DNA from 2 places in the Macrococcus brunensis genome. Region 2 is predicted to be linked to the other one. Evidence: a T-box and tRNA genes for the amino acid it is inferred to sense, from the RefSeq annotation. Region 2 holds a T-box; the other holds one or more tRNA genes.
The links. The T-box of region 2 lies ahead of serS (serine--tRNA ligase). A T-box ahead of a tRNA ligase gene usually reads a tRNA of that ligase, here a tRNA-Ser.
Positions count from the first base shown of each region.

Region 1: it has a tRNA-Ser gene. The T-box ahead of serS (serine--tRNA ligase) is inferred to sense a tRNA for this amino acid. The anticodon was not compared.

Region 1 is NZ_CP092179.1:1,629,605-1,641,242, reverse strand. Features, by position in the region: gene hemE (uroporphyrinogen decarboxylase) at 1-361, shown strand, start outside; gene hemH (ferrochelatase) at 374-1,294, shown strand; gene hemY (protoporphyrinogen oxidase) at 1,313-2,692, shown strand; gene MGG13_RS08560 (lipoate--protein ligase) at 2,735-3,715, shown strand; gene MGG13_RS08555 (IDEAL domain protein) at 3,777-3,977, opposite strand; gene MGG13_RS08550 (competence protein ComK) at 4,168-4,722, shown strand; tRNA gene MGG13_RS08545 (tRNA-Asn) at 4,807-4,881, shown strand; tRNA gene MGG13_RS08540 (tRNA-Ser) at 4,883-4,970, shown strand; gene MGG13_RS08535 (ketopantoate reductase family protein) at 5,136-6,014, shown strand; tRNA gene MGG13_RS08530 (tRNA-Met) at 6,220-6,293, shown strand; tRNA gene MGG13_RS08525 (tRNA-Asp) at 6,302-6,377, shown strand; tRNA gene MGG13_RS08520 (tRNA-Phe) at 6,382-6,457, shown strand; tRNA gene MGG13_RS08515 (tRNA-His) at 6,464-6,536, shown strand; tRNA gene MGG13_RS08510 (tRNA-Gly) at 6,547-6,620, shown strand; tRNA gene MGG13_RS08505 (tRNA-Asn) at 6,628-6,702, shown strand; tRNA gene MGG13_RS08500 (tRNA-Glu) at 6,703-6,774, shown strand; tRNA gene MGG13_RS08495 (tRNA-Ser) at 6,817-6,905, shown strand; gene MGG13_RS08490 (PH domain-containing protein) at 7,010-7,486, shown strand; gene MGG13_RS08485 (hypothetical protein) at 7,505-7,780, shown strand; gene MGG13_RS08480 (1,4-dihydroxy-2-naphthoate polyprenyltransferase) at 7,814-8,734, opposite strand; gene MGG13_RS08475 (isochorismate synthase) at 8,878-10,110, shown strand; gene menD (2-succinyl-5-enolpyruvyl-6-hydroxy-3-cyclohexene-1-carboxylic-acid synthase) at 10,107-11,638, shown strand, end outside.
Region 2 is NZ_CP092179.1:8,649-20,286, reverse strand. Features, by position in the region: gene MGG13_RS00090 (adenylosuccinate synthase) at 1-22, opposite strand, end outside; gene dnaB (replicative DNA helicase) at 288-1,682, opposite strand; gene rplI (50S ribosomal protein L9) at 1,698-2,144, opposite strand; gene MGG13_RS00075 (DHH family phosphoesterase) at 2,144-4,114, opposite strand; gene MGG13_RS00070 (DUF2232 domain-containing protein) at 4,129-5,040, opposite strand; gene MGG13_RS00065 (YceI family protein) at 5,164-5,679, opposite strand; gene serS (serine--tRNA ligase) at 5,844-7,118, opposite strand; T-box leader at 7,168-7,354, opposite strand; gene MGG13_RS00055 (NAD(P)H-hydrate dehydratase) at 7,441-8,253, shown strand; gene gyrA (DNA gyrase subunit A) at 8,297-10,930, opposite strand; gene gyrB (DNA topoisomerase (ATP-hydrolyzing) subunit B) at 10,942-11,638, opposite strand, start outside.

The sequences.
Region 1 (11,638 bases), 500 kb from region 2:
TTTTGCGGGTATCAAAGAAAAGAATGTACCGGTCACGACGTTTGGTGTCGGTGCAAGTCACCTGATTGAAGAATGGAACGCACTGCCGGTCGATGTGCTAGGTCTTGACTGGCGTCTTCAGATAGAAGAAGCACGTGCCAAAGGGATTACTAAAACCCTACAAGGTAACTTAGATCCGGCCATCCTCTTAGCACCATGGCCGGTCATCGAATCTCATTTAAAACGTATTTTAGATCAAGGCTTACAGTCACACAGCTATATCTTTAACTTAGGACACGGTGTCTTCCCGGAAGTACAGCCGGATACACTGCGCCGCGTCTCTGAATTTGTTCACGATTACTCAACACAATATAAAAAATAAAGGAGCTTGACAATGGGGAAAAAAGGGTTACTGGTTATGGCATATGGTACGCCGTACAAAGAAGAAGATATTGAACCATATTACACGCACATCAGACATGGGCGTAAACCATCTGAGGAAGCATTACAGGATTTAAAAGACCGCTATCAGGCTATCGGTGGTATCTCACCTCTTGCGGGAATGACAGATCGTCAGGCAGAAGAGCTGCGTGATGCGCTGAACAAAGAGACGGGTGATGATTACACACTGTATATCGGACTGAAGCATATTGCACCATTTATTGAAGATGCGGTTAAACAGATGGCTGAAGATGGTATCACTGAAGCGGTAACGATTGTTTTAGCACCTCATTATTCAAACTTCTCAGTCGGTTCATACAACAAGCGGGCTGCTGAAGAAGCCGACAAATACGGTATCAAACTGAAACACGTGACGGATTTCTATCGCCAGGATAAATTTATTCGATACTGGACTGACCAAGTCAATACGACACTTGAACGCATTACTGAACCAGACTGGCAGGATACAGTACTGATCGTCAGCGCGCACAGCCTGCCGGAAAAAATCAAAGCAGCAGGAGACCCGTATCCGGACCAGATGGCTGATACAGCGAAACTCATCGCAGAACATTCTAACATCATCCATGTAGCACGTGGCTGGCAGTCCGAAGGTAACACGCCGGACCCATGGCTTGGTCCTGATGTGCAGGACTTAACACGTGCTCTGTACGACCAGCATGGCTATAAAAACTTTATCTATACACCAGTGGGCTTCGTCTGTGAACATTTAGAAGTTCTTTATGATAATGACGTTGAATGTAAAGTGATCTGTGATGAATTAGGCGTTAATTACTACCGTCCGGAGATGCCGGGCACACACCCACTTTTCATCGGTGCGATGGTTGACGAAATTAAATCAGTATTAAATTCATAAGAAAAGAAGTGGATAGCAATGAAGAAAGTCGCAATCATTGGAGCAGGTATTACAGGACTTTCAGCAGCGTACTATTTAGAAAACGCAGAAATCGATATTTTAGAGCAGTCTGACCGCCCAGGTGGTAAGATCAAGACTTATCAGCGAGACGGCTACACGATTGAACTGGGACCTGAATCCTATCTCGCACGCAAATCAATAATGACGGAACTCGCTACTGCAATCGGTCTCGGTGACGACATCGTGGCGAACCAGACAGGTCAGTCATATATTTACGCAAAGAATCAGCTGCATCCGATGCCGGGCGGCTCTATCATGGGGATCCCGACAGAGATCAGGCCATTTCTTGCGACAAGCCTACTGTCGCCGCTTGGCAAGGCTCGTGCAGGTCTGGATTACTTCATTAAACCGGACAAAATGACGACAGATATCTCTGTCGGTGCTTTCTTTAGAAAGCGTCTAGGTAACGAAGCGCTTGAGAATCTGATCGAGCCGTTACTGTCCGGTATTTACGGTGCAGATATTGATAAACTCAGTCTGAAATCAACGTTTCCTAACTTCAAGGAGCAGGAAGAAACGCATGGCAGCCTCATTAAAGGGATGCGTGACCAGAAGAAGAATGCACCTAAAAAAGTACCGGGCGCTAAACCCGTCGGTCAGTTCCGTCAGTTTAAAAACGGCCTCCAGAGTTTTATCGACCGGTTGGCAGAGACAGTGACTGACAAAGGCGCGAAAATCCGTTATAACAGTGATGTGACGGCAATCCAGCAGTCAGAAGAGGGCTATCTGATCACTATAAACGGTCAGGAAGAATATTATGATAAAGTGATTGTCACCGTTCCGCATACAGCTTTCAGCAAGTGGTTCGAAGATGCGCCGCTCCGCTACTTCAAGCATATGGAGACAACCAGTGTGGCGACTGTCGTCATGGCTTTTGATGAGTCACAGGTGAAGAATGAAGAGAACGGCACAGGTTTTGTCATCGCACGTAATTCTGATACCGTGATCACTGCCTGTACATGGACAAGTAAAAAATGGACGCACTCAACACCGGAAGGCAAGGTTCTGTTGCGTGCGTATGTCGGCCGCCCGGGTGATACAGTCGTCAAAGATCATGACGATGCAGGACTCGTGAAACTGGCACGCCATGATCTGGACAAGATGATGGATATTAACGGTGAGCCGGAATTCACCATTGTGACGCGTTTGATGAACAGTATGCCGCTTTATGAAGTGGGGCATATTGACCGCATTCATGCGATTCAGCAGTATATGAGAGAGACGTACCCGGGTCTCATACTGACCGGGGCCTCATTTGAAGCAGTCGGACTTCCTGACTGCATCGCACAGGCAAAAAAAGCAGCAGAAGAAATCAATAAAGACAATTACATTGCGTAATTGTCTTTATTTTGGTACTGTCAGAAAAAAGGAGGCTATCTTATGAAATTTATCAGCAACAACAATATAACAGACCCACGCATCAACCTGGCGATGGAGGAGTATATACTGAACAATCTGACGGATGATTCTTATTTTCTTTTCTATGTCAATGAACCATCTATCATCATCGGCAAAAACCAGAATACGTATGCTGAAGTCAACCAGAAATATGTCGATGAACATCACATTCATATCGTCAGACGTATTTCAGGGGGCGGCGCTGTCTACCATGACCTCGGTAACCTGAACTTCAGCTTTGTGACACATGCTGATGCGGATAGCTTCCATAACTTTAAAAAATTCACGATGCCGATTGTTGAAGCACTCAATGACATGGGCGTGAAAGCAGAACTGTCCGGCCGTAATGATCTGCAGGTCGGCAGCCGTAAAATCTCCGGTAATGCGATGTTCCAGGCCAAAGACCGTATGTTCTCACACGGAACCTTGATGCTAGACAGCAATATTGATGAAGTCGTCAGAAGTCTGTCAGTCAGTGAAGAGAAGCTGATCACAAAAGGTATTCGTTCCATCCGCTCAAGAGTAGCGAATATCAGTGAGTTTCTGGATGAACCGATTTCCATGGAAGAGTTCAAGAAGAAGCTTTTAAACCATATCTTTGAAGGTAATGTTGAAGAGTATGTCTTATCAGAAGATGACTGGCAGGCGATACAGGAGTTGAGCCGTGAGAAATATCAGACGTTTGAATGGAACTACGGACAGAATCCAGCTTACAACTATGAATCAAAACAGAAATTCCCGGGTGGATTAGTCGACCTGAAATTAAACGTGAAAAAAGGATTGATCACTGAAGCTAGAATATTCGGCGATTTCTTTGGTGTAGGGGAAATCAAGGAAATAGAAGATAGATTAATCGGTGTGCCACATCAGACACAGGCTGTGGCGGAAGCGATAGAAGATATTGATTTTGCTCATTACTTCGGCCGGGTAGAGCGAGAAGAGTTCCTGAGTTTAATGGCATAAAAAATAAGAGGTTAATCACATAGTGGTTAATCTCTTATTTTCATTCATAATAGACAGACATCTACATAGCCTCCAGCTCTTTGAGCGCTGTCGTATATAACAGGAAGTCCTGTTCGTTGCGTTTAATGAGTGATTCCTCAATCAACTGCTGATATTCTTTTTTCTGATTTTCGCGAATCGCATCCTCAATCAGAAGTTCGATATATAGATTATTTAAATTACCAATAAACATCTCAAGACCATTTTGATTTAACTGTTGCATAGTGAACGCCTCCTTTTGGATAATTGTTCCCATTATAACTGATAAATAAACTTGTAACAAGAATATTCTGAAAATTAAATCTTTTAGTATATCAATTTTGAAAATAAAGTAAAAATTGTAAATTAACCATATTTTAAACCAATTTATAATGAAAATGAGTATAATTGATTAAAAACGGGTGGGGGATTAAATGGCGACTTTTCGATATATCATTAGAGAAACAACAATGTACATCAAACCCATTATTGAAGGCCATAAACTGAAGTCAGAGGTTAAGGAATATGGGAAAAACCCCATTATTATTGACCAGAAACCTCTGACCATTATTGAACAATCCTGCCATTTCTATAATACGACTTATGTCGCTAGAAAAGAGACGACACGCATCATCGCAGATATCTGTCATAAACCACCGATTGTCATCAAGCCGGAGACTTCTACTTATTTTTTCCCGAGCCATAGTGACCGTGTAGCAGAGGGGTACTGGTTCAACTTGCTGCTGATCAAATCTTACGGCAAGGGAAAATTCAATGATACACGGATTATCTTTGATGATGACAGCGAAATCACCTTTCCAGTCAGTCATCACATCATCAACACGCAGTACCTGCATACACTGAAACTGGAATACTGCCTACGTACTAAATCACTGAAAAACGACAAGCTAAAAAGCGAAATCGACTATAAAAAAGCGAATATGAATATCTACGAAGTACTAGCGATGTATGCATTACTGGATAAGTAGGTGTAAATCTTCCATAAAAAAATTTACTAAAAGCCTTGTAAATAATACTGTAATTGTTATAATAATATTTGTCTTAAAAATTAATCCACAGTAGCTCAGTGGTAGAGCTATCGGCTGTTAACCGATCGGTCGTAGGTTCGAGTCCTACCTGTGGAGCCATGGAGATGTACTCAAGTGGCTGAAGAGGCGCCCCTGCTAAGGGTGTAGGTCGGGTAACCGGCGCGAGAGTTCAAATCTCTCCATCTCCGTTATTAAACCATCACATTCGTGGTGGTTTTTTTGTGTCTATTTATTTAATTAATACTTAAAATTATTAAGTGAAATAAAAGATTGTGATATAATGAACATAACAAAAAGAAGGTACTGATAACATGAAAATAGCAGTAGCAGGCGCAGGTGCAATGTGAAGCAGAGTGGGTTTATATTTAACGCAGGCGGGTCAGGATGTTGTCCTTTTAGATGATTGGCAGATGCATGTAGATACAGTGACAGAACACGGATTGAAAGTGAATACACTGGGGGAAACAGAAACTTACCCTGTCTCAATCAGAAACTTTAAGGATTACAGTGTACCAGTAGACTTAGTGATTGTTCTGACTAAAGCAATGGCAGCTGAAGAAAAAATTAAACAGCTGATGGATCAAGGTGTCATCACGGAAGATACTAATGTCATGTCCATGATGAATGGTCTCGGTCATGGTGACTTACTCAGAAAATATATTGCGGATGACAAAATTCTTCTTGCTGTGACGATGTGGTCTGCAGGTTTCAATGGTCCAGGTGAAGTAACGCTTGAAGGTACAGGAAATATTGAATTCGGTCGTATTGATGGCACAGTAGATAATTTCGTTAAAGAATTGAATGATATTTTTAACGAAGCGAAACTGAATGGCAAGATCAGTGATGACATCGTTACAAGTATCTGGAACAAAGCACTCGTTAACTGCTGCTTTAATACTTACTGTGCGGTAACTGACAAAAAAATCGGTGAGTTCGGTGCATACGTGCATTCCGATGATATGCTGATTCCGCTAATGAAAGAAATTATTACAGTCGGGGAACAGAAGGGTGTTAAGCTTGATTTCGATGCGACTTTGAATAAATTCCATGCGATGTACAGCCCTGATGTCGTCGGACTTCATTATCCTTCTATGCATCAGGATATTCATAATGGTCGTAAGACAGAAGTCGATTTCCTGACTGGCCGTGTGGCAGAGTATGGTCGGGAATTCGGTATTCCAACACCGTACTGTGACATCCTCACGCATCTTGTCCATCAGATTGAAAAATAAATTGAGACATGAATAGGGAGTTCAGACCGAATTCCCTATTTTTTTATGGATGTAAATTTAACTGTTGACGACTTTACAATTTCTTTATATACTTAAAAAGTCCTTTTAAAACAGCGCAGCAGTAACGTTTAACTATTTACACTTTTTAATAATTGACTAGTAAATAAGATAAATGATATATTAGCTGAGTAACATTTTTTATTGACGCGGGATGGAGCAGTCTGGTAGCTCGTCGGGCTCATAACCCGAAGGTCGGTGGTTCAAATCCGCCTCCCGCAATTTTAAGTGGTCCCGTGGTGTAGCGGTTAACATGCCTGCCTGTCACGCAGGAGATCGCGGGTTCGATTCCCGTCGGGACCGCCATTATGGCTCAGTAGCTCAGTCGGTAGAGCAATGGATTGAAAATCCATGTGTCGGCGGTTCGATTCCGTCCTGAGCCACCATTTCTGGCGATTGTGGCGAAGTGGTTAACGCATCGGATTGTGGTTCCGACATTCGTGGGTTCGATTCCCATCAGTCGCCCTTTATTTATGCGGGTGTAGTTAAATGGTATAACCTCAGCCTTCCAAGCTGATGTCGTCGGTTCGATTCCGATCACCCGCTCCATTATTGTTCCACAGTAGCTCAGTGGTAGAGCTATCGGCTGTTAACCGATCGGTCGTAGGTTCGAGTCCTACCTGTGGAGCCAGGCCCCTTGGTCAAGCGGTTAAGACACCGCCCTTTCACGGCGGTAACACGGGTTCGAATCCCGTAGGGGTCATATATCAGAGGTGAAATATCGCTTCTGATTTTTTTTTATTATGGAGGGTTGTCCGAGCTGGCCGAAGGAGCACGCCTGGAAAGTGTGTAAACGTCACAAGCGTTTCGAGGGTTCGAATCCCTTGCCCTCCGTTAATCAAAGCCTTTATCTCTAAAGGCTTTTTTATTTTGACATAGAAATTTTTAGGATTTATAGCTATAATAAACATAATTCTTGAATAAGATTGGTGTATGATATGAAAAAAAAGAAAATGACGATACGTCAGGCGCTGGAACAGCTTGAGTATCCTTTGACTTATAAGAAGTTCTCCAAAACATTCAAAAAAATTAAAAAGAGTGAACGTCGGTTCTTTATTAAGCTTTTAAAAGTGTATTGTTCTGAAATTAAGAATCATGAACTCGTTCAGTATGCTTCGGCAAGTCAGCTGAATCTGAATCAGAAAGGCTTGATTCTTGTGTTGTCAGATCGCCTGATGCTGATTCATAGTAAAGAGCGCTCAAAAATCATTCATTTTGACGAGATTAAATTCAGCAAAATAGCGCAAGTTGATTTTGAGCGAGTAGATGAAAATGGAAATAACGACGAAATATATGGCTCATTATTTCTTAAAGTGGCCCGTAAAAATATGGGGACGAAAAACTACAACGTTCGTGGCATTCTTAAAAGGGATTTGCCTAAGTTAACTGAATTCATTAAAATGAAGAAGTCATAACTTTTAGGAGGCTGAATCATGAAGGAATATAAAATGAATATTGATAAACTCGTACAATATGCAGAACTGAAAGCAGGTCAGTTTGGTGTTGACTACCGTGAAAATCATGAAGAAGATGAAGTGGCAGAAGTAGCACCTAAAACAATCACTGCACGTGGCACATCTGTTATCCTGGACTACGATGCGAAATCATATGAAATTGATTTGACACAGTCCGGACTTACAGGAGAAGTGACAGCTGAAGATGCACAGGCTGTGGCGGACCGCATGACTGAATTTTATCGTTTCAGCTAATCAAAAAGGCCGAATCCGTGGATTCGGTCTTTTTTATATACCTGTAATAGCTGATAGATAGATGCCGATAGCAAGCAGAAAGCCAAATACAGTGTTGAACTGTCCGGTTACTTTCATGACAGGCATCAGTTCGATTGGCTTGTCACCTTTAAAGAAGCGTCTGACCGCTTTGATTGGCAGATTCGCGCTCAGGAAAACGATGAGCAGGAAGAGTGAGCCATAATCTTTTGTGAAAGTCACATAAAGAATAATGATGAAGCTGAGTGCGTAAAGAATGGCCATTGTGATAATGGCGATATTTTTTCCGACAAGAATGACAAATGTCTTACGGCCGCTGATCTTGTCTTTAACACGGTCACGTATGTTGTTAGCCATATTGATCATACCGATATTGATTGACACGGGGATGCTGAGTACAGCAGGATAGACACTTAAATGACCCGTGTGAATATAAAAAGTAATCATGATGATGACAAAGCCCATGAAGAAACCAGCAAAAATTTCGCCGAATGGTGTCCATGAGATAGGAACAGGTCCGCCTGTGTAGAAGTAGCCGACTGCCATACAGATAATGCCGACGAGTAAGATAAGCCATGATGACTGCCAGCAAATATAAAGACCAAGAATGGCTGCGATAATATAGAAAGCGACCGCCAGATTATAAACGGATTTTGGTGACATCCCGTTACGAACGATGGCGCCGCCGATACCGACAGAAGTATGATCGTCCAGTCCGCGTTTATAGTCGAAGTATTCATTGAACATATTGGTTGCCGCCTGAATCAGCAGACAGGCAATCAGCATGACGATGAGCAAGTCGAGACGGATATCGCCAAATACTTTAGCTGCCGCTGTTCCGACCAGTACCGGAACAAATGAAGCGGTAAGGGTATGTGGACGCATCAGATGATAATATTTTTTGAAACCAGTTTGTGTAGCAAGATGTTCTGACATTTTTAAGCTCCTATTCCTTCATATCTGCTTAAATTTTATGCTTTATTGAAATCTTAGTCAATGCAGGAGCGAGAATCCTACGCAGAAGACTTAAAAATGGTAAAATAGATAAGACTAAAAAGAATTTGAAGGAAGCTGAACGTATGTCGAAAGGAAATATACAAATCACAGAACAGACAGGCGCGTATGAATCACCCGCTGAGCTGTTCAAGGCCGCTGCCCGCTATAAGGGTGAGCGTTATTTCTATATGAATAAAGATAAAAGTGAATGGCTGATCGGTCTCGGACATGCTTATATGATTAAAGAGAAGAGCCGCAGTCCTGAACGGATCACAGAGCAGTTTCAGATACTGCTTGAGCAGACAAAAGAACCGCATCACATCCGCCTGTTTGGTGGGTTTCAGTTTGATGCGGGGAACAGTCCGTTATTTGACGAGTTTGGTCATAGCCATTTCATCTGGCCGAAGATTCAGATATTCTGCCAGAATAACCAGCTGACATACAGTTATACGGATATGACAGAAGAAGAAATCTTAAACTGGCGTTCAGTTAGCGAGGTCAAAGCGCCTGTCATTCAGTCTGTCAGCAATCAGAATGAAGAGCAGTTTCTTCGTAACGTTGCGACCGCAGTTGAAGCGATGAAAGCTGATCAATTTGACAAAGTCGTCTTATCGAGACAGAAGAAAGTGGTCATGAACGAGTCGGTTGACAGCGCGTGGCTGATCGAGCGTGGTCTGAAGAACGATGAATACAGTTATTTTCTACTGATGGAAGGGCAGAATAGCATCTTTGTATCACGTACACCGGAGCAGCTGGTTAAAGTCAAGGCGGACCAGCTGTCAACCAATGCGATTGCCGGTACGATGGCCAGAGGCTTTAACCATGCCGCTCAGAAATTATTGAGGGATGCTAAAAATCTAGTGGAGCATGATATTGTCGTCAAAAGCATCACAGCAGATATTGAGCCTTTTACAACTTGTATGAACGTCCCTGATTCACCGAAGATTATGACAAACCAGTTCGTCTATCATCTCTATACGCCGATTACGGCAAAAATAGAAAAGGGGAACGTGCTGAACATCAGCCAGGCGCTGCATCCGACACCGGCACTCGGTGGATTTCCGAAGCAGGCAGCAGCAGCATTTATTGAACAGGCAGAAGGAGATCGCGGCTTTTACGGTGCGCCTATGGGTTATGTGACAGCTGAATTTGAAGGTGAATTTATCGTTGCTATCCGCTCGATGCTTATCAAGGAAAACACTGCTGTTCTCTTTGCAGGCTGCGGAGTGGTAGCAGACAGTATACCTGAGTCTGAGCTCGATGAAACTGAAACTAAATTCAAGCCGATGCTGCAGCTATTAGGAGTGACAGAATGAAAAATGAAGCATTAACAAGACAAGTCTATCACCTGGTTAAACGACTTTATGATTACGGCGTAAGAGAAGTGGTGATTTCGCCCGGTTCCCGCTCGACCCCTCTAGCGATGGCCAGTGAAAGGCATCCGGAGTTAATCACATATATTCATCCTGATGAAAGAAGTGCTGCGTTTTTTGCGCTTGGTCTGATCAAGGCAACGGAAAGACCGGTAGCGATTATCTGTACTTCAGGGACAGCAGCGAGCAACTTCACACCCGCAATAACAGAAGCTTATATCAGTCAGCTGCCGCTTGTTGTCCTGACTGGTGACCGCCCGCATGAACTGAGAAATGTCGGAGCGCCTCAAGCAATCGATCAAGTGCGAATGTACTCAAACTTCGTCAAGTTCGACATCGATTTTCCGCTGGCTGATCTATACGAGGCACCTCATGATTTGATTGAGGCAACCATGCTGCAGGCTTCGCATTACTTTACAGGGTCTGACAGAGGACCAGTCCATTTCAATGTGCCGTTCCGTGAACCCCTGATTCCGGACTTGACTGCAGTCGAACTGCTGGCACCTGAACCGGTCATTACTTTTGAAGAAGAACGGACGGTGGATTTGAGTTCTCTCAGCGCGCTCTTTGCAGCAGGAAACGGCGTTATGGTTGTCGGCGACTGCCAGCATCAGAAACTTGACTATGTAATGGAAGTAGCTGAGCAGTTCAAGCTGCCGGTTCTTGCCGATGTGCTGAGTCAGCTTAGAGGGATTGAACATCCTCACCTCATCAGGACAGCAGATACACTATTTAAAAGTCAGCAGACGATCCGCCCGGATTATATTATTCGCGTCGGTAAGCCGGTTGTTTCGAAGCAGCTCAACCAGTGGCTGACGAAGCAGCTATGTCCGCAGATATTAGTGCAGGAGAAAAGTGAACCTGATACGTTTCCAGTCGTGCCACAGTACCACTTTAATATGCAGCCGGACGCCTATTTTAAATCCATGCTTAATCTTAAAGTAGATGTGAAAAACGATCTGGTAGTTAAGTTCCGGCAGTTAGACCATCTACTTTCTGAAGTTATTGAGTCGCATGTTGACACGGTTACAGACGAGGGGACAGCAGTCGCTAAACTGCTGCAGCAGATTCCTGATGATGAAGTGATTTTCTTTGGCAACAGTATGCCGATACGAGACGGTGATACGTTTATGCAGCGCGGTCGTGCTTATTGTAATCGTGGTGCCAACGGTATAGACGGAGTGGTCTCAACAGCGCTCGGCATGGCGGCACATCAGACAGTCAATCTCTTCATCGGCGATATTTCGATGTATCATGATATGAATGGGCTGATTATGCATAAGCTTGAACGCTCGAATATACGGGTGATCGTGCTGAATAATGATGGCGGCGGTATATTCAGCTACTTGCCGCAGCGTAAGGAGGAAGCACTGTTTGAGCGATTATATGGCACGCCGCTCGGTCTTGATTTCAGCCATGTCGCTGCATTATATGACCTGGAATATAAACTGGCAGATGAGAATATGAAGTT
Region 2 (11,638 bases):
CAACAACTACGATAGATGACATTCTTGCACCTCCAAATTTAATAACCTTAGCCATTTTACCAATAACCATATGAAAAATCAAACGAAACCCGAACGTTTAAAATGTAAATTTTGAGTGCACGTTCTGTTTTTATAAACCTATTCAAACAGCTCTAAAAGACGATAATATCAGTATATCAGCCTATTTTTTGATTTATTTACGATACAGACATCTACTTCATATACAAGTTAGAAAGGTATTAAAAAACGTACATTTTTGAATCAAAATTCAAAAATGTACGTATTAATTAATTTTCAAAACCTTCATATTCATAGCTGATATCCGCAAATTTGTTGTACTGCTTCATGAAATTCAGCTTGACCGTGCCTGTCGGACCGTTACGTTGTTTAGCAATGATGATTTCAATCTCACCATTCTCATCCTGAGCGCCGGCATCAACGTTCTCTTCACCTTCTTCGCCATTTCCCCGGTTATAGTAATCATCCCGGTAGAGGAAGGCAACGATATCAGCATCCTGCTCAATCGAACCAGATTCACGAATATCACTCATCATCGGGCGCTTGTCCTGACGCTGTTCGACTCCACGAGACAGCTGACTGAGGGCGATAACCGGACATTCCAGTTCACGGGCAAGTGACTTCAGCATTCGAGAAATCTCTGAGACTTCCTGCTGACGATTGTCAGAACTTCTGGAGCCCGAGCCTTGAATGAGCTGAAGATAGTCAATCAGTATCATATCCAGACCATGCTCCTGCTTCAGACGTCGGCTTTTAGCACGAATATCTGTAATACGAATACCTGGCGTGTCATCAATGAATATTTTAGTACGGGACAGTTTACCGATAGCAACCGTGAAACGATTCCAGTCTTCATTTTCCATCGTTCCCGTCCGCAGTCGGTTGGAATCGACATTGCCTGTACTGCAGATCATACGTGTTGCCAGCTGGTCCGCACCCATCTCCAGTGAGAAGATGGCAACAGAATAGTTATTGTCATGTGTCGCGACCTGCTGCGCGATGTTCAGCGCAAAAGCAGTCTTACCGACAGATGGACGTGCAGCGATAATGATCAGGTCATTACGGTTAAAGCCTGCAGTCATTTTATCCAGATCGCGATAACCCGTCGGAATACCCGGCGTCTGTCCCTGGTTACGGTCCAGATCCTCTGCATTCTCGAAGACGACCTGCAGTATATCCCGGATATTCTGGAAGCCATCTGTGCCGCGGTCACTGGAAATATTCATAATCCGCTTCTCTGCGTCACTGAGAAGTGATTCCAGTTCAAGTTCATGGTTGTAGCCATCTTTTGCGATGGAATCCGCGACATTAATCAACTGGCGTTTGACTGCATCATTAAAGACGATGTCTGTATAGAAATCAATATTGCGCGTCGTCGGTACAATCTCAGACAGTTCAGAAAGGTAGATCGGTCCACCGGCTTCTTCCAGTGTCCCTTCCTTTGTCATCTGATCCGTGAGTGTGATGATATCAAGTTGTGCGTTCTTTTCAGACAGAGAAAGCATAGCCTGGAAGATATGCTGATGACTTCTGCGATAAAAATGCTGAGGTAAAAGTTTTTCGAGCGTGGGAATCAAAAGCTCAGGATCCAGCAGAATCGCACCTAAAACAGATTGCTCTGCTTCTAAATGATGGGGCATCTGCATGGAATTAAAATCTTCCATCTGTGCGCCTCCTTCTTACATCTCAGTAACGTGAACTTTCAACGTGCCTGACACCTGGTTATGAAGTTTAACGGGCACATTTGTATAACCTAAGCTTCTGATGCCGTCCGGCAGCTCCATTTTACGTTTATCAATCTTGATGCCGTGCTGTTCTTTCAGTGCTTCGACGATCTGTTTTGTGCTGACAGAACCGAAAAGACGTCCACCGTCACCAGATTTCGCTTTCACTTCAACTTCCAGTGCTTCTAATTTCTCTTTTAAGTTCTGTGCATCGATTAAATGCTGTTCTTTATCTTTTTCAATACGCTGATTCTGAGCATCCAGCTGTTTAAGATTACCTGGTGTCGCCTCAACTGCGTATTTATTTTTCAGTAAGAAGTTGTTCGCATAACCGACTGGTACTTCTTTCACTTCACCTTTTTTACCTTTACCTTTAACGTCCTGTATGAAAATAACTTTCATTATTCTTCACTCCTTTTGAATTGTTCTTCTATCGCATCCTCTAAATCAAGGATAGCTGTTTCTACTGTTACGCCGCTAAGCTGTGTCGCTGCGTTTGAGAGATGACCACCGCCACCTAACGCCTCCATCACCAGCTGAACGTTGATTTCACCGAGTGAGCGGGCTGAAATACCGACGATATCGTCAGCACGTCTTGCCACAACAAACGAGGCTTCTACGCCGTTGATGCTGAGCAGTTCATCTGCTGCCTGAGCAATCGTCACCGGATCAAAGATGGTCGTCTCGTCACCATTAGCAATCGCAATACCGTCACGGCCCAGCTGTACCGTCTTAATCAGTTCACTACGCTGCAAGTACGTCTCCATATTATCCTTCAGGAAATGCTGACAGAGGATGGTATCTGCACCATGACTTCTTAAATAGCTTGCTGCATCGAAAGTCCGTGAACCTGTCCGTAATGTAAAGTTCCGTGTATCAACAATAATGCCGGCTAGCATGACTGTTGATTCCAGACGTGTCAGCTTATGCTCTTCCGGCTGATATTCAAGCAGTTCTGTCACCAGTTCTGCAGTTGAACTTGCATAAGGCTCCATATAGACGAGAAGAGGGCTTGAAATGAAATCTTCACCGCGGCGATGATGGTCAATGACAACCTTACGAGATGCCTTATTCAAGATATTCTCATCGATGACCATATCCGGTTTATGCGTATCCACGACGACTAAAGTCGTGCGATTCGTCATCAGTGACCAAGCTTCATCAGACGTGATGAATACTTCCTTAAGTTCCGGCTTCTCTTCAATCTCAAGCATGACACGACTGAGTGTCTCGTCGATATCATAAGCATTCAATACGATATAGGCATTCAAGTCATTCATACGGGCGAAGCGTGCCACCCCTATAGCTGCCCCGATGGCATCCATATCCGGACGCTTATGCCCCATGATGATGACGTTATCCCCTTCAATCAGGATGTCTCGCAGTGCGTGTGAGATAACCCGTGCACGGACACGCGTTCGTTTTTCCATCGGGTTGGTCTTCCCACCGAAGAAACGAACACCACCGGATGTATTTTTGATGGCGACCTGGTCACCTCCGCGACCGAGCGCGAGATCAAGACTTGACTGAGCGAGTTCACCGAGTGTGATCAGGTTATCTGTACCTTCACCTATCCCGATACTCAGCGTAAGATGTGTCTTTTTGTCACGACTCTTCTCACGAATACGGTCCAGCAGATTGAATTTCGTTGTCTCAAGGTCAGCTAGAATACGGTTGTTCAGGAAAATAACAAACTGGTCAGAAGAGAAACGTTTAACGTAAATATGATTTTCCGCGGCCCATTCATTGACGGCATTGGTCATCATACTATTCATTTCTGTCCGATTCGCGTCGTTCATATTCTGAGTGATTTCATCATAGTTATCGAGAAAAACCATCCCGATGACCGGCTGAGATTCCTCGTAGACTTCAAATGTCTCAACGCGTTCTGTCTCATCCAGAAAGTAAAGCATATGCATATCTTCTGCATAGCGAACTTTAAATTTCGTGTCTTTATACTGTGTATGTACTTCATTGACCCCTTGAATCTTTAATTGATTAAGCAGGTTAGGAAAAATCTCATTGATGGCATCTGCCAGAATAGGGCGGTCAATCTTCTCACGGATGAACTGATTGTACCATTCCACTTTATCTGACTGATTCAGGAGAATCATGCCGACCGGAATCTGATTAATCGCAACGACATTCCCTTTACTGACTTTTACGGCTATGTTTTCAAAGTATGATTCACTTCGTGCCAGATTCTTTTTCAAGATGACACCTGTAATGACTATGATGATCACAGCGATACAGCCCGCAAGAAGTGCCATAACAGGATGCACAGTAAACAGCAGTGCGATTAAAATGAAGACGAGAATAGCCATTACAACAAAAGGTGTAATGAGGGTCTGCCTCATATATTTACGGTCCATTTAACTGCCTCCTATTAAGGTTTGATTTTAGTTTTCATTCTGAAGATCAAGTCCAGCACACCAAAGAGCTGAGTGACGGGTGCCATCAGAAATGCCATGATGAAAAGCAGTACACCGAAAACGGTTGGAATACGTTTTACTTTCAGGAAGAAACTCAGTAATGATAAACCTTGGATGAACATAATCCATTCTAACACATACTTTAAGTTGAGGACTATACCGAGCAGAACGACGCCTTCCGGCGCCACGAACCAGCTGATGATGCTGACGATGAAGTAAAGGTATAGTGCCATCTTAGGCATATTCCAGAAATAGAGCGGTCTAAAGTTAGGGGTCGCAATTTTGAAACTGCGTAAAATCGGTAATGTAATGACGAGTGTCAGCAGAATCAATAAGAACAGATTAAAAACAATCAGTCCCGGCACCTGTATTTGCATTGCGTCCAGCGCAGTATTGAAAAGTGCTACATTCTCTTTCGTTACGTTGCCTGCTTCAATCTCACTTTTCACTAATGTGAAGTACGTGTTTTTTAAGTCGCTGAACCACGTTTTAGTTGTCGGTGCCAGGTCAGCAAGCTGCAGGAAAATAACTGAAATGAGTGTATACATACTGAGCAGCGTTGTCATGATGAAGAGCATCGCTTCTCTGGAAGCCCGCTGTGTCAGTAAGTAACCCAGAACATAGCTCATGACAAGGATGGCAAGGACGATCTGAAAAGCAACGATGGATGTGAAGATCATCGAAATGAGTGTGACGATGCCCGCCATGACATAAAATGAAGGTTTGCTCTTCATATAGAGATAGACACCCGGAATCAGTGAAAAAGGTGCTAGTAAGATAATAACGCCAGGCGCTGTATGTATCAGTAAAGTCATCAGCAGAAGAATCAGCGTGATGATGCCTGTCTTCAGAAAATCAATTTTCAAATTTAAAAACTCTCTTTCTCACATAAATTTCATTCCTTACTATTTTACAACTATTGGCGCGATTGCTCAATGTATCCACACAACGACAAAAAAGCCATGCATCTGCATGGCTTAAACCTATTTCTATTCTTCGATTGCGAATTCTAAACCAACTTCGAACGCTACATCTTTACTTACCATTACGCCGCCTGTTTCAAGCGCCTGGTTCCAAGTAATGCCATAATCTTCACGGTTGATTTTACCTGTTACGATGATACCTGTAACTTGTCCACCAGACATCGGGTTTTTAGAAACACCATTATGTTCAATATCGAATGTTTCTTCGCGCGTTTCACCTTTGATTGTTAAATCACCTGTTACTTTAGAGTCAGTGATTGATTTAGAAACGAAAGTGATTTCCGGGTATTGTTCAGCGTCGAAGAAATCAGCTGATTTTAAGTGACCATCACGATCAGCATTGCGAGTATCGATAGAGTCTACTTTTACAGAACCTTTGAACTGTAATGAAGAAACATCGCTCACATCTCCTGATAATTCTCCGTCGAATTCTTTGAACTCACCTTTAACTTTAGAAACCATTAAATGTTTGATTGAAAAAGCAACTGAGCTGTGTACTGGATCTAATTTGAAGTTTGTCATTTGAATAACCTCTTTCGTTTTTTATTTATTTGATATATTTAATATATCAGATATATTTTTTATATTCAAGTAAAAAGGCGGATTTTCTTTTACTTTTTTATATACCCATTTAAAAATGTATTAATACACCAAAAATCCCTCTACTCGTTGTAGAGGGATTGATGTTATTTGATGACTGTCTGACCACCCATGTAAGGAACAAGGGCTTCCGGCACTGTAATCGTACCATCTTCATTCTGATAGTTTTCGACAACAGCAGCAAATGTACGGCCGACTGCCAGTCCTGAACCATTCAGTGTATGAACGTATTCTGTTTTACCATCTTTTTCACGTTTGAAGCGGATGTTAGAACGACGTGCCTGGAAGTCAGTCATGTTAGAGCATGAGCTGATCTCTTTATAGGCATCATAACTTGGCAACCAGACTTCAATATCATAAGTCTTCGCAGCGCCAAAACCGATATCTCCAGAACATAAAGCGATGGTACGATAAGGAATATTCAGTAACTGAAGGACTTTTTCACCGTTCGCTGTCATTTCTTCCAGCGCTGCATAAGAGTTATCAGGTAACTCAAAACGGACCATCTCTACTTTGTTGAACTGGTGCATACGGATTAATCCACGTGTATCACGGCCAGCAGAACCTGCTTCAGAACGGAAACATGCTGTCAGAGCAGTAAATTTCACCGGAAACTGATTAACGTCCATGATTTCATTGCGATAGTAGTTTGTCAGAGGGACTTCAGATGTCGGAATCGCATAAAGACCTTCTTTTTCAATCTTGAATAAGTCTTCTTCAAACTTCGGCAGCTGTCCTGTACCATACATAGAATCTGCATTGACAAGTTGTGGAGTTACCATCTCCTGGTAACCGTGTTCTTTTGTGTGCAGGTCAAGCATGAAGTTATAAAGCGCACGCTCTAAACGCGCTCCGTCACGTGTCAGGAAGGCAAAACGTGCGCCAGAAACTTTTGCAGCACGGTCGAAATCTGCCATTTTTAAATCTTCCACGATATCCCAGTGTGCTTTCGCTTCAAAGTCAAACTCACGTGGTGTTCCCCATTTGCGGACTTCAACGTTCTCGTCTTCATCTTTACCAAACGGTGTTTCGTTACTTACTAAGTTCGGGATGCTTGACAGCTCAAGCTTGATGTCTGCATTCAGCTGATTGAGTTCCACATCAATTTTCTTGATATCGTCACCTACGACGCGCATTGCTTCAATAGCATCGTCTGCATTTTCTTTGTTACGTTTTTTAAGGGCAATTTCTTCACTTGCTTTGTTACGTTTTGCTTTCAGTTCTTCAGTCTGTTGTGTCAGTTCACGGGCTTTCTTATCAAGTTCAACGATTTTCTCAACAAGGGAAGTATCAATACCACGCATTTCAAGTTTCTTTTTCACGAAATCAGGTTCAGTTCTAAACATTTTGATATCTAACATTGTATTGCCTCCTTTTTATTTTTGGGGACAAAAAAATACCACATCCCTTGAAAGGGACGTGGTATTACGCGTTGCCACCCTAATTAACAGCCGAAGCTGTTCACTCCATTAACATAACGGTTAGACCGATTGTCTGCTTAATCGGATAGATTTCGTTTCTGTTCTTTGTCAGTTCACACCCACCACTGACTCTCTTTGAAAGAAGAAGAAAGTACTTATTCCGAGACAATTTATTATTAAGTTGTCTATATATTATCAGACAAACTTTAAGAATGCAAACTATTCTGTTAAAATGATGATATTAAATTTAAGGGAGCCTTATATGCAAACAATTGACAGCATTACTATTCCAAAACGCGAAGATCAGTCTCATAAAGGCGATTACGGCCGTATCCTGTTGATCGGCGGCAATCAGAACATGGGCGGTTCTATCATGCTGTCGTCACGCGCATGCGTCTATAGCGGAGGCGGTCTGACAACTGTCTGTACGCACCAGTCCAATCATACGGCACTTCATTCCCGCTGTCCGGAAGCAATGGTCAGCGATTTAAGTGACATTAAGCGACTGACTAAACTCGTGACCGAGGCAGATTGTATTCTCGTCGGTCCGGGACTTGGCCTTGATATTAAAGGTAATAACACACTGACTTTTATCCTGCAGCATATTCAGCCGCATCAGACGATCATTATCGACGGGGATGCGATCACTATCTTCAGTAAATTGCGTCTATCACTGCCGGACTGCGAAGTGATATTTACACCGCACCAGATGGAGTGGGAAAGACTGAGCGGCATTCAGATCGATGACCAGACGCCTGAGAAAAACCGTCAGGTGGCCGATGAACTGGGCGCGCACGTCATCCTAAAAAAACATCATACCGAACTTTATCTGAAGACAGGGGACTATAAAATTGATAAAGGTAATCCTGCAATGGCGACAGGCGGCATGGGTGACACACTCGCCGGTATGATAGCAGGTTTTATCGGTCAGTTCGATACAGAAGAAGCGATTAAATACGCGGTCTACATCCACAGCAAGATTGGGGATCAGTTATCACAGACCATGTACGTCACACCTCCGTCCATGATTATCAATGAAATTCCGTTCATGATGAAAAAACTGGAATCAAAATAAGGATGATGCCTCGGCATCATCCTTATTTATTTCTCAGGAAATACTAGTTGTTTTCCTGATTGCGGATTGAGTCTAGTGTATCCACATCTTCACTGTCTTCAAAGATATCTGTTTCTTCTTCTTCAGTCTGCTCTTCTGTTTCTTCGACTAGATGTCCATTTTCTCGTTCAATTTCTGCATCCATTTTTTCCTGGGATAATTCTGTCAGGTTTTCTTCCTGTGGTGCCACGACTTCTTCTTCCTCTTTTTCTACTTTTGCAACAGTCGCAACAAACTGATCATCTGACAGACGGATCAGTTTCACGCCTTGTGTGCTACGTCCTGTACGGGAAATAGAATTCACATCTAAGCGGATGATGACCCCTTTATCTGTAACAATCATTAAATCTTCATCGCCTGTTACTGTCGCGAAATAGACAAGAGAACCATTTCGTTCTGTGAGTGTCGCCGTTTTAATACCCATACCGCCACGGTTAGAGACACGATAATCCGTTACCGTTGTCCGTTTACCATAACCTTTATCAGTTACAACGAGAATCTCTTCTTCACTATCCGGTCTGACGACATCGAGGCCTATCACTTCATCGCCTGCGCGAAGCGTAATCCCTTTAACCCCGGCAGCTGTTCGGCCAAGCGGGCGCAGTGATTCTTCTTCAAAGCGAACGAGTGAGGCATTTTTCGTACCGATGATCAGCTGGTTGCCGCCTTCAGATAAACGGACACCGACTAATTCATCGTCTTCACGGAAATTGATGGCGATCTTACCGTTTTTATTGATACGTGCAAAGTTCGACAGACTTGATCGTTTGACGAGACCTTTTTTTGTCGCAAAGATGATGAAGGCATCTTCACGGTTCAGATTCTTTACAGCAATCATCTGGCTGATACTTTCGTCTTTTTCAAGTTCCAGTGCATTGACGATTGGAATCCCTTTAGACTGTCTTGATAGCTCTGGAATCTCGTAACCTTTCAGCTTATAGACGCGTCCTTTATTCGTGAAGAAGAGGACGTTGTCATGCGTAGAAGTTGTGACGATCTGGCTGACAAAGTCATCCTCAATCGTATTCATTCCTTGTACGCCGCGGCCGCCGCGGTTCTGCGCACGATAAGTAGATGCAGACAGACGCTTGATATAGTTATTATGGCTAAGTGTGATCACGACATGGTCTTCCGGAATCAAGTCTTCATCTTCCAGCACATCGTAACCACCGACTGTAATCTCAGTACGACGGCCATCGCCGAATTTCTCTTTGATTTCAGTCAGTTCCTCGCGGATAATCTCTAAAATACGTTCTTCATCTGCAAGAATTTCTTTCAGTTCTGCAATGTATTTCATCAGTTCCTGGTATTCTGCTTCAATCTTGTCGCGTTCAAGTCCTGTCAATCTGCGAAGACGCATATCAAGAATAGCCTGTGCCTGACGTTCCGACAGGCTGAACTGTGACTGCAGCTCACTGATAGCGACGTGATCATTCTCTGAAGCACGGATCAGTTCAATAATACGGTCGATATTATCGAGCGCAATACGAAGACCTTCAAGAAGATGCGCACGGTCTTCTGCTTTTTTCAGGTTATAGACTGTACGACGACGAATAACGACTTTCTGATGTTCCAGATAATGATAAAGCATCTGTTTCAGATTCAAGACTTCAGGCTTCTGGTTGACGATAGCAAGCATATTCATACCAAACGTCGTCTGCAGAGGCGTCAGTTTGTACAGATTGTTCAAAATGACATTTGCATTCGCATCACGACGGACATCGATCACGATTCTGACGCCTTCTTTCAAACTCGTCTCGTCACGTAAGTCAGTAATGCCGTCGATTTTCTTATCACGTGCAAGCTCCGCAATCTTCTCGACGAGCTTCGCCTTATTGACCTGATACGGAATCTCTGTCACGACGATTGTCTCTTTGCCGTTACTACGTGTTTCAATCAATGTCTTCGCACGCATAATAACTGAGCCACGTCCTGTTTCATATGCACGACGAATACCACTACGTCCTAAAATAAGACCGGCAGTCGGAAAATCCGGGCCGTGGATGTAATCCATCAGTTCCGGAATGGTAATATCCGGATTATGACTGAGGGCAAGAACGCCATCGATGACTTCCGTCATATTATGCGGCGGAATATTTGTCGCCATACCGACCGCAATCCCTGACGTACCATTGACCAGCAGGTTAGGGAATCGGGCAGGTAAGACAACGGGTTCACGTTCATTACCGTCATAGTTATCTGTAAAATCAATCGTATCTTTGTTGATATCACGCATCATTTCCATCGCAAGCTTCGTCATACGTGCTTCTGTATAACGCATGGCAGCAGCACCGTCGCCGTCCATAGAACCGAAGTTCCCTTGTCCGTCGACTAATGGATAACGATAGCTGAAGTCCTGCGCCATACGGACCATCGCTTCGTAAATAGAAGAGTCACCGTGCGGGTGATATTTACCCATGACGTCCCCGACGATACGTGCTGACTTCTTGTAAGGTTTGTCTGATGTCATGCCCTGGTCATTCATGCCGTACAGAATACGACGATGCACGGGTTTCATGCCATCACGAACATCAGGTAATGCACGTGCCACGATAACGCTCATCGCGTAATCAAGGAATGATTCGCGCATTTCCCTACTGATATTTCTTTCCTGTACTCTTTCGTTGTTTTCAGCCATTTCGGCGCCTCCTATACGTCTAATGTCGCGTATTGAGCATTTTCCTCAATAAACTGGCGGCGATACTCCACTACATCACCCATCAGCATTTCAAATGTCTGATCCGCTTCAATAGCATCTGTTAAAGTCACCTGTAACATGCTTCTGTTCTCTGGATTCATTGTTGTCTCCCATAACTGGTCGGCATTCATCTCACCTAAACCTTTGTAGCGGGCAAGCTGTAATTTAGGTGTCGCCGGCAGCTCACTGCGGAGTCTGTCGAGTTCACGGTCATTGTAGACATAATATGTCTTTTTCCCTTGTTCTACTTTGTAGAGCGGTGGCTGTGCGATATAAATATAGCCTGCATCAATCAACGGCCGCATGAACCGGTAGAAGAAAGTCAACAGCAGCGTTCTGATATGTGCGCCATCCACATCGGCATCAGTCATGATGACGATTTTGTGATAACGGGCTTTCGCGATATCAAACTCTCCGCCGATGCCTGTCCCCATTGCTGTGATCATAGAACGGACCTCATTATTGCCCAGTATTTTATCGAGACGTGCTTTTTCTACGTTCAGAATTTTACCTCGAAGCGGCAGAATGGCCTGCGTCTTAGAATTACGACCTGATTTCGCTGAACCGCCGGCAGAGTCTCCCTCTACGATGAAGAGTTCGCTTTCTTCCGGTGATTTACTTGAGCAGTCAGCCAGTTTACCTGGCAGA